Regions from separate parts of the Geobacillus sp. FSL K6-0789 genome, predicted to be linked through region 2. Evidence: predicted binding sites of a transcription regulator. Region 2 holds the regulator's gene; each other region holds the start of a gene.
The links. The regulator LexA, encoded in region 2, represses DNA repair genes until DNA is damaged. The targets are predictions, from matches to a motif close to CGAACATATGTTCG.
Positions count from the first base shown of each region.

Region 1: NSQ51_RS02055 (WYL domain-containing protein) is a predicted target of LexA. The motif match lies at 1,584-1,597, and genes of this name have one in related genera.
Region 3: addB (helicase-exonuclease AddAB subunit AddB) is a predicted target of LexA. The motif match lies at 2,158-2,171, and genes of this name have one in related genera.

Region 1 is NZ_CP151966.1:408,307-411,587, forward strand. Features, by position in the region: gene NSQ51_RS02045 (Rpn family recombination-promoting nuclease/putative transposase) at 927-1,262, shown strand; partial or broken gene NSQ51_RS02050 (IS982 family transposase) at 1,289-1,569, opposite strand; gene NSQ51_RS02055 (WYL domain-containing protein) at 1,783-2,751, shown strand; gene NSQ51_RS02060 (hypothetical protein) at 2,769-3,281, shown strand.
Region 2 is NZ_CP151966.1:1,222,744-1,226,024, reverse strand. Features, by position in the region: gene tkt (transketolase) at 1-39, opposite strand, end outside; gene NSQ51_RS06415 (DUF896 domain-containing protein) at 140-370, opposite strand; gene NSQ51_RS06410 (recombinase family protein) at 500-1,153, opposite strand; gene yneA (cell division suppressor protein YneA) at 1,173-1,478, opposite strand; gene lexA (transcriptional repressor LexA) at 1,630-2,253, shown strand; gene glnA (type I glutamate--ammonia ligase) at 2,317-3,281, opposite strand, start outside.
Region 3 is NZ_CP151966.1:639,315-642,595, reverse strand. Features, by position in the region: gene addB (helicase-exonuclease AddAB subunit AddB) at 1-2,117, opposite strand, end outside; gene lepB (signal peptidase I) at 2,255-2,809, opposite strand; gene NSQ51_RS03385 (TVP38/TMEM64 family protein) at 2,806-3,281, opposite strand, start outside.

The DNA of each region.
Region 1 (3,281 bases), 810 kb from region 2:
TGAGCCACTTTTCAACGGTTCGATCACATAAAAAATGAGCCACCCGATTTCCAATTTTCATCATCTTTGGCGAGGAGACCCCGACTTCTAAGCGAGAGCGAAAGTCGGGGAGGAATCGCCCTTCCTCCCTCCAACGATTATGATCGCCATCTTAAATTATCCCCTTTTCCCACATGAAACAGATCGCTTCCATACCGTTTTTCACATTCGTGAAGACGAAGAACAGTTTCTTTGGAGCCATCACCTTGAATTTCATCCTATTTCGCGCAGGAGACTCCACTTCAACGACCAAAGGGAGTAAGTGGGAGAGGAATGCGCGTTCCCCCTTTCTTTTGTATATGATAGAATAAAGGCGTGGAGAAAACCGTTCAATAAAGGCACTCCAATCACAGCTGCTCGATGTATGGAGTTGGTTGCAGGAAACGTTGCAACGTAAAACATCGAGCGTAGGTCCGTCTGTTGTGTGTGGAAGCCAAGTACTGCCAACAGACACACCGAGAGAATCGGTAACGATGCAGGCATGACCTGCGTCGTTGGGTAGTCGTCAACCTGCCCCCTGATGCAACCCCAAGTCAAGGAAGGAGGACGAAGTCCGTTTGCACTTCTGGGGAGTGGCAAGCCCCCACTTCAAGCGTTAGCTAAGTGGGGGTAGTTGACGTACTCGACTTGTCACAATTTATGGTAAAATGGAAGAAATATGGCTCTTCACCACAACATGTATTTGACAAGCAATACGGTTTCCTGCACAAAGATGTGCAAAAATCACTGATTTGTTGATTTTCCCTCACAAGCGTAAATAGGGTATGTTCAGAAAAAATCAAGTACAACTTTTGGTGAAGAGCCAGAAATATCGGAGAGAAGTGAAACAGTCACCGGAATGGCCATGGCTAACGATGTTGTCGGCTGTCGATGGACGAACGAAAAAAATGGATGAAGAGATGTTTCGTGAATTGGAGGGAATAGCCATGACAGAACAAGACATTTTAGAAGCACTAGAAGAATGGCAAAACTTAAGCGTCGACCCCGAAAACCGTTACGCATACGAAATGCGGCTGAAATGGCTCCTTGATCAACTCTCAAACATTCGCGGCAGTCGGGAAGAAGGAAGACAAGAAGGATTGAAAGAAGGATTAGAACAAGGTCGAGAAGAAGGGAAAAATGAAACGATTCGAAAAATGGTCGAAAAAGGAATGAGTATAACAGACGTTGCCCATATTCTCGACATGACAGAGGAGGAAGTACGGGAGCGGTTGGGGAATTAGCGAACGGTGCCGGGTGCTGTTTGCGATTTGATCGCAAAGCGCAGCGCTCGGCAAGAACGTTCGAGAAACTGTCCATTCGTGAACAAGTTCCCAGTAACAAAGCGATGCCATGCACGTTCGGAAGAGAAGCCAAGCCTAAAAGATGAATGGCAATGATCACCGCGTCTTCTTGTTTCGCCAAATGACGATTGCGACGTTGAAGATAGCGTTGAATGTGTGACAGCTGGGCAGAAACAAAAAAGAAAATCGCTGCATATTGTTTTTGAATTTTTGCTTTGTCTGTAGTAAAACGAAAGTGCTCTTGCATGGGGATTCTCCTTTCGAATGTTTGGTCGCACTTTCATTCTACAGGAGATCCGCAGGCGAGGGCTATTTTTATGTTTGCTCGATTTTATCTAGCACCATCGGTTATTTGATATAAACTCGGACTTTTAAAAAATATTTTGGTATGACAGATTCTGTCTAACCTATTTGATAATATAAGTATAAAGAATTAATTGGAAACTCTAAGGGTGATACGGTGGACAAAGAGAAAGAGGCGAAAATAAGTAGGGTGCTTAAATTGTATGATACGTTCCGAAAAGGGGGAGTTATCAATAAGAAGAGAACTGCTGATGAATTAGGTGTAAACGAAAGAACCGTTCAGAGAGATATTGATGACATAAGAATGTTTTTATCTAATAACTGTGCTGGTGAGGAAATACTATACGACTTTTCTAAAAAAGGATATTACCTAAGTGGATTTGTTAAAAATCCTTTAACTGGGGTCGAATTGCTAAGCATCATAAAGATAATTTTGGAGAGCAGAGCTTTTTGTAAATCAGAGATGAATGGGTTAATTGATGCTCTCCTTAGTCAGGCAACTGAAGAGGATAGAAAATTTATAAAAGCTATCATTGGAAATGAGTTAATTCATTTTCAACCATTACAGCATAACAAACCCCTTCTGAAGATGATTTGGGATATTGGTTTTAGCATTAGAAACAAACAAATGATAGAGATAACTTATGAAAGAATGGATGGAAAAGAGTCAGTAAGAATTGTAAAACCCGTTTCGATAATTTTTTCCGAATATTATTTCTACTTAATTGCGTTTATAAAGGATAGTGAATATCAATCACCAGCTTTTTTTAGAGTGGACAGAATTAAGCATTTTAAGCTGTTACAAGAGAAATTCAAATACTCCGAAAAAGACAGGATAGAAGAAGGGGAGCTTAGAAAACGTATTCAATTTATGTATGCAGGAGACCTAATGACCATTAGATTTAAATTTTTTGGTCTTTCGCTTTCTGCTGTATTGGACAGGTTTCCTAATGCTAAAGTCATTGAAAAGCTTCCAGAAGGATGGTTAATTGAAGCGGAGGTTTACGGAAAAGGATGCATGATGTGGCTATTGAGCCAAGGAGAGCGTGTAGAGGTTATCAGTCCTCAAAGCTTAAGAGATGAAATGAAAAGAACCATTCAATTAATGGCTGATAAATATAATTAAAAGAAAGGGGTTGGGTCATGCTTAAGAGAAGTATTAAATTTCCTTTGATAATGAAGTCAGGTGCAAAGGTGCGAACTATAGAAGAGTTAAGAGCAAATTTTGACTTGGAATCAGTGATGGAGCTATTTTTTGATGGCAGGTTAAAGGTATGGTTAGAACAGAGATTTTATAAAAACGAACTTGAACAATTGGAAAGAATTAAGGATATACCTATTGAAGAGGCAGAAACTATTGCAAAAAGATTGTTTGAAATTTTCAACATCCCTTTTTCTGAAGATCATTTGGATGTTAATTACATAATTAAAAAAAGACAGAAGATAGAAATGTTAAAACAATTCACAAATGAACAAATTGAAAATGTAGACCAGGTAGCAACATCGCAAGAGGAACTATGCAAGATTTTGGAGAACAGCGTGTTAAATAATGAAACAACAGTATATTTATTGGGAGATATTTTTGAGGTCAGCTGTAAACTAGCACATTATTTCAGAATCCCTTTTTCAAATTATTTCAGGCGGATTCGGAAATAA
Region 2 (3,281 bases):
AATCGTCGTAATCGCCAACTCCTCGATTGAATGCGCCATCGTCTTCCTCCCTTTCATTAACATGGTGTCATTTACTATCATATAGAAAATCGATCGGCTTGTACAACGTTATTTTCCGGTCCACCCCTCTTTCGACCGTTTAATGGAAGCGCCGCCGCTGGCTTTCCTTTAATTTTTTCGGCGTCACGTCGTTGCCGTTCGGGTCAATGACGGTCACTGTATGGAGCATATCGGTCATCGCCTTGCGGAACGCTTGAATGTACTCACGGCGCAGCTTCGCTTGCTCGAGGGCCTCTTCGGCCGACAAGCAGGCCGTTTTCGCTTTTTTCGCCAGTTCATTGATGCGGGCTAATTTATGTTTGGCAAGCATTGATCATCTTCTCCTATCTGCCATATTCTCACTCTGTTTTATCTTATCTGATCAACCGGGAAGATGGCAAGGATGGCATCTTGGCTTCCTTTGCCCGCTCGCCGCTTTAGGGTCAGGCGCAGTACACGATCAACGCCGCCTTTGTTGCTCGTCCATATATTCCTGGTAACGCCGATGGACGGTCGCCTTGGACGCCTCGTAGCCGAAGCTTCGCATCGTCGCGGCGATATCGGCAAACGTCAGTCCACGCTCGCGCAAGCGGACGATCTCCTCAACCGGCAGATCGATTCGATCGCGCCCGGCGTTTTCGCCCCGGCGCCTTAGGTTCCGCTCCGGTCGGTATCCGCTGGCGATGGCTCGCTGCATGCCACGCTTAATTTTGGCGTTATGTATTTTTCTTTGGTACTCCTCGACAATCGCGATGATGGATAACACCATCTCATCGGCCTCCGACAGCGGCATCTCCCCGCGGTGGCTGGCGCTGTATATTTTCACCCCTTGCTTTTTCAAGCAATGCAGCACCGCCATGCGCGCATGGCCGCGCCCAAGCCGCGTTTCATCTTGAATGAGCAGCACATCGACCTCGCCTTCCTCGCAAAGCGAAAGCAGCTCCAACACGCCGTCGCGGTCGGCTTCATAACCGCTCGCCTGCTCGGCGATCACTTTCACGACTTCAAATCCACACTCGGCCGCCAGCTGCTCGAGCTCATCTCGTTGCCTCGCGAGTGACGTTTCCTGTTCCGCTTTGTCCGTGCTGACTCGGCAGTAAATGACCGCCCTCATGGCCACTCCCTTCTTTCCATCACTGATTGACGGCCACCGAGCCGCCCTGCTTTGATTTTAACACAGGAATGACAATTTGTTCACCGGTGGCAAGACGCGGGCTCGGCAAATGGTTGACATCGACGACCCAGCGGATGAACTCATCAGGCGGCATATGGTGTTCCTGTTCGTACTGTTTTGCCAGCCCCCAAAGCGTATCGCCGGGAGCGACCGTGATCGTCACGTATTCTTTTTTATCGACCGGGCTGCTGGCGTAAACGAACCCTGCCAACACGAGCGAAAACAAAAATGAAAACAAAACATAGTGCAGCAACGTTTTCTCCATTCTCCCCACCCTTTCTAGAATGTTTGTTCGCTTTCCTTCATTATAGTCAAGAACATTTGTTTGTGTCAATAAAAAACTCGAACCTATGTTTGTTTTTTCGTCTTCCGCATGGTATAATGAAGGCAAATGATGTGGCGAAAGGTGTGAAACAATGACGAAACTGTCAAAACGACAACAGCAAATTTTAGAGTTTATTAAACAGGAAGTAAAAACAAAAGGCTATCCTCCGTCGGTGCGGGAAATTGGGGAAGCGGTTGGACTGGCGTCAAGTTCGACGGTCCACGGGCATCTCGCGCGCCTAGAAAGCAAAGGGTACATCCGCCGCGACCCGACAAAGCCGCGCGCCATTGAAATTTTGGACAACGATATGGCCAAGGAGAGAGAAAAAGAGGAGATCATCTCGGTGCCGATCATCGGCAAGGTGACGGCCGGTCAACCGATTACAGCGGTGGAAAACATCGAAGGCTACTTTCCGCTGCCGAAGCGGCTCGCCGCTGGCGAGGAGCAGTTGTTTATGCTTGAAGTGATGGGCGACAGCATGATCGAAGCCGGCATTCTCGACGGCGACTACGTCATCGTCCGCCAGCAGTCATCGGCCAACAACGGCGACATCGTCGTCGCCATGACGGAAGACAACGAGGCGACGGTGAAGCGGTTTTTCAAGGAAAAAGACCACATCCGCCTGCAGCCGGAAAACGCCCATCTTGAGCCGATCATCGTCCGCGACTGCACGATTCTCGGCAAAGTGATCGGCGTCTATCGCCTGTTCGACTGACTCGTGCCGGCCTGCGCCCATAAAAAAGCTGCCCTGAAAAAAACGGGGCAGCTTTTTTATGAATCAGTAGAGTTCCATATATTGGTCCAATTCCCATTGATGAACCGTTGTCCGATACATATCCCACTCAATTTCTTTCGCTTCGACGAAATGCTCGAATAAATGTTTGCCGAGCGCGTGAATCATCACTTCATCGGACTTCAAGTTTTCCAACGCTTCATGCAGCGTGGCCGGCAAATCGACAATGCCTTCTTCAAGCCGCTCTTCTTTCGTCATGACGTAAATGTTTCGGTCAACCGGCGCCGGAGGAGTGAGCTTGTTGCGAATGCCGTCAAGCCCGGCCGCCAACAGCACGGCCATCGCCAAGTACGGGTTCGCCGCCGGATCGACGCTGCGCACTTCAATGCGCGTGCTCATGCCGCGCGAAGCCGGAATGCGGATGAGCGGGCTGCGGTTGCGCGCCGACCAGGCGACATAACATGGCGCCTCGTACCCCGGAACAAGCCGCTTGTACGAGTTGACCGTCGGGTTGGTGACAGCTGTAAAGTTCGGCGCATGCTTCAACACGCCGGCAATAAACTGCCGGGCCGTATCGCTCAACTGCAAATCGCCGTTCGGATCAAAAAAGGCGTTTTCGTTGTTGCGAAACAGCGACAAGTTGCAGTGCATTCCCGAACCGTTAATCCCAAAAATCGGCTTCGGCATAAACGTCGCATGCAGCCCATGTTTGCGGGCGATCGTTTTGACAACGAGTTTAAACGTTTGAATGTCGTCGCACGCTTTTACGGCATCAGCGTATTTGAAATCGATCTCATGCTGGCCCGGGGCAACTTCATGGTGCGACGCTTCAATTTCAAAGCCCATCTCCTCAAGCTCAAGCACGATATCGCGCCGGCAGTTTTCCCCAAGATCGGTCGGCGCCAAGTCGAAGTAGCCGCCGCGGTCGTTCAGTTCCATCGTCGGACGGCCATTTTCATCGAGCTTAAAGAGGAAAAACTCCGGTTCCGCTCCCAAGTTGAACGCCGTAA
Region 3 (3,281 bases), 580 kb from region 2:
GGATCGTTGCCGCACAAGCGCACCTTCACCTTCGGGAACAGCTCCGACAATTGTTTAATCAGCGGCGATGGCATGAGCGCTTTCCCTTCGCCATCGGCCAGCGGGTATGTAACATACAGCCGTTCGCTTGGACAGGCAAGCGCCAGGTAGATAAAAAACGGGTCGTAAAACAGCTGTTCCCGGCTCCCCGGCGCAAGCGCCACACCGAGTTCGCGCAGCTGCTCCCGTTCGATTTCCGCCATAAGCCCATCCTCTTTCGCCCTGGCCGGAATGACGCCATCGTTGGCGCCAATGACAAACGCATACTTCACGCCGATGAGGCGCGAACGGTCGAGCTGGGCGACGATCACTTGATCGATGGCCGGCGGCACAAGGGAGAACTCAAGCCGGTCAAGCCCGGCCTCGATAATTTTAGCAAATTCGGCTAACGACAACGGTTCCGCTCCGAGCATTTCAACGTATTGGTCAAGCAAATCGATGACCGCGTTCCACACCTGCTCATGCTGGCGCGCTTCCACGAGGCGGCCTTCCGCTTCCGCCTGCGCGCTCATTTGTTCCAGCTTTTTCGGAATCTGCAATTCTTCTAACAAGAGATATAGCGCCGTGCAATACCCGCGCCCGTCCTTAGCCCGGCGCAAACGGCGCTCAAGGCGGCGGAGCGGGGCGGCCAGCGTCTCCCGCCATTCGTTCAACTTGTCCTCAAATTGCCGTTCTTCATCCGTCTGCGGCACATTCAACCCGTCAAGCGCCCGGTAGCGCCGATACGGCCAGCGCTCGCCGCTCGTCCATTTGTCCCCCTTCACCCCATAAGCAAGAACATAGTTTTCGAGTTTGTCGGCTGCCTCGCGCCACATGACCAAGTCACCGTCCAACGGAAAGAGCAAATCCGTCTTCACAGCGCGAAACACCGCCTCATACCGCCAGTTTGTGGAAATTGTTTCCAAAGCAGCGCGCACAAGTTCAATGAGCGGATGATGGTGCATCGGCTCTTTTTCATCCATAAAATACGGGATGCCAAAATCAAAAAACACCGTCTTCACAAGGTCGCGGTACGCCTCCGTTTGGCGGATGACGAGTGCGATGTCGCGATAGCGCGCCCCTTCGTCGCGGACAAGGCGGATGATTTCCCGGGCGACCGCTTCCAGTTCTGCGCGGCGGTTGGCCGCCTCATAAAGGCAGACCGCACCGTCTTCCGCTTCGTAAGGCGGCAGCGGGCGGCGATGAAACTGCGCCTCGAGATGGGCGAGCGCCCCGCTTTGATGACGTCGGTTTTCCGCGAGCACGACCGGCTCTTCAAGCAAAACATCGTTGGCCAAGGCAAGCTCGCGCAACTGGCGGTACGTCTGCGCCGGCAGATAAAACAAGTCGAGCTCGTCCGGCATCTCACCATCATACGGACGGTCGACCGTCAGGCAAACGGTGACCCGCCGGCAATGACGAAGAAGCTGCTCAATCACTATGTATTCTTGCGGGGCAAAATGATGGAATCCGTCGATATAAACATCGGCATCACGCAAATAGCAGGAGCGGGGGATTTGTTCGGCGAGCAGGCGCAAATAATCTTCCGAATCGAGGTAATGGCCGCTTAAGCTCCGCTCGAGCTCTGCATAAACGAGCGCGACATCGCTGAGCTTATCGGCCAGCAGGCGCCGTCCCGGCCGGCTCGGCCCGCTTTCCAGCTCCTCGACACGGCGGCGAAGCTCGTCCGGCGTTAAGCAATACCGCTTGCATTCGGCGATCATCTCATGCAGCTGCTCGACAAAACCGCTTTTGTCCGCCGCGCGGCCAAACAGTTTAAGCTCCTGTTTCCGCTGTTCAATAATTTTGCGAATCATCATTTGCACGCCGACATCGTGGACGTGGTAGCGGTTCATGCCTCCCGTCTCCTGCAAGACGCGCCAGGCGAGGCGGGGGAAGCTGAACACTTGGGCGCGGATCATTCCTCCTGCTCCCTCGGTATGGATTAAGGCGTATTCACATTGAAACGTCATCTGCTCCGGAACGAGGTAAACAATCGTCTTTCCTCTCGGATCTTCCTGCAGCTTGCGGCGGATTTCCGCAAGACACATAGCCGTCTTCCCGCTTCCCGATCGTCCAAGCAAAAAGCGAAGCGACACGGCGATCACCACCATTCGTTTCCTTTATCTTTTCTATTTTAGCACATATGTTCGTATTTGGTAAAGAAAAACTGCCTTCCTTGAAAGCAACCGCTCCCTTAGGCAAAACCGTCGCCGCACCTCGATGCGCCATTTTCTCAAAAATGGAAAGCAATCTCCCGAAACGGCCAATAGCGGAGGTCTACCTTGCCGACCACTTGGCTGATTTTGACGAAGCCGAAATGGCGGCTGTCCCAACTGCTGAGCCGATTGTCGCCAAGGACAAAAATGCAGCCAGCCGGCACCCGCTTTTCTCCCGTCACCTCTTCAAGGGTAAAACCGCCTGTCAGCTTCCCGCTAAGGAGTTGCTGCTTATACGGCCGCAAATACGGTTCATCGACCTGTCGACCGTTAATATACAGCACATCGTTTTTGTACTCGATCCGATCCCCCGGCAACCCGATGACCCGTTTCACGTAATCTTCCTTTTGATTGGCGTGAAACACGACGACATCAAACCGATGAATCGGGGCAATTTCATAACGGATCTTATTGACGATCAGCAAATTGCCGCTTTGCAGCGTCGGCATCATTGACTTTCCTTCCACCATATAATTGCTGAAAACGAAAAAACGGAGCATGGCGACAAACCCGACAGCGGCGAGCCATGGCCAGCGGCGTCCCCGCTTCTTTCCTTGTTTCCGTTTGGTCACTCCCTGTCCTCCTCGCTGCGTTGTTTTTCCGTCAACGAAAATCTTGCCTCTACTCGTTTTCCCGCATACCAAAGCAGCAGCACAACAACAGCGATCGCCGCCGTACGCAACGGCTGGCGGACAAGCGCCACCAAGTCATACCCGATAAAGCTGATCGTAAAAATCATGATCATCTTTCCAAGCAAGACCGCTAATACAAACTGCTGGCGGCTGATGCGTGACAGACCGGCAACGATATTGACAAGCGCCGACGGGGTGAAAGGAAAGCAATACAGCAAAAACAGCGGCCCGAATCCGTGCCGTTCAATCCAGTGCATAAACTGGCGCACTTTTGGATGGCGGCGGACAAAATGAAAGAAACGCTGCTGGCCGATCTTCCGCGTCAGCCAAAAGACGATGAGCGAGCCGAGCGAAGCGCCAATCCAAGAAATGAAAAACCCTTTCCACAACCCGAATGCCGCTGCGTTCGCCA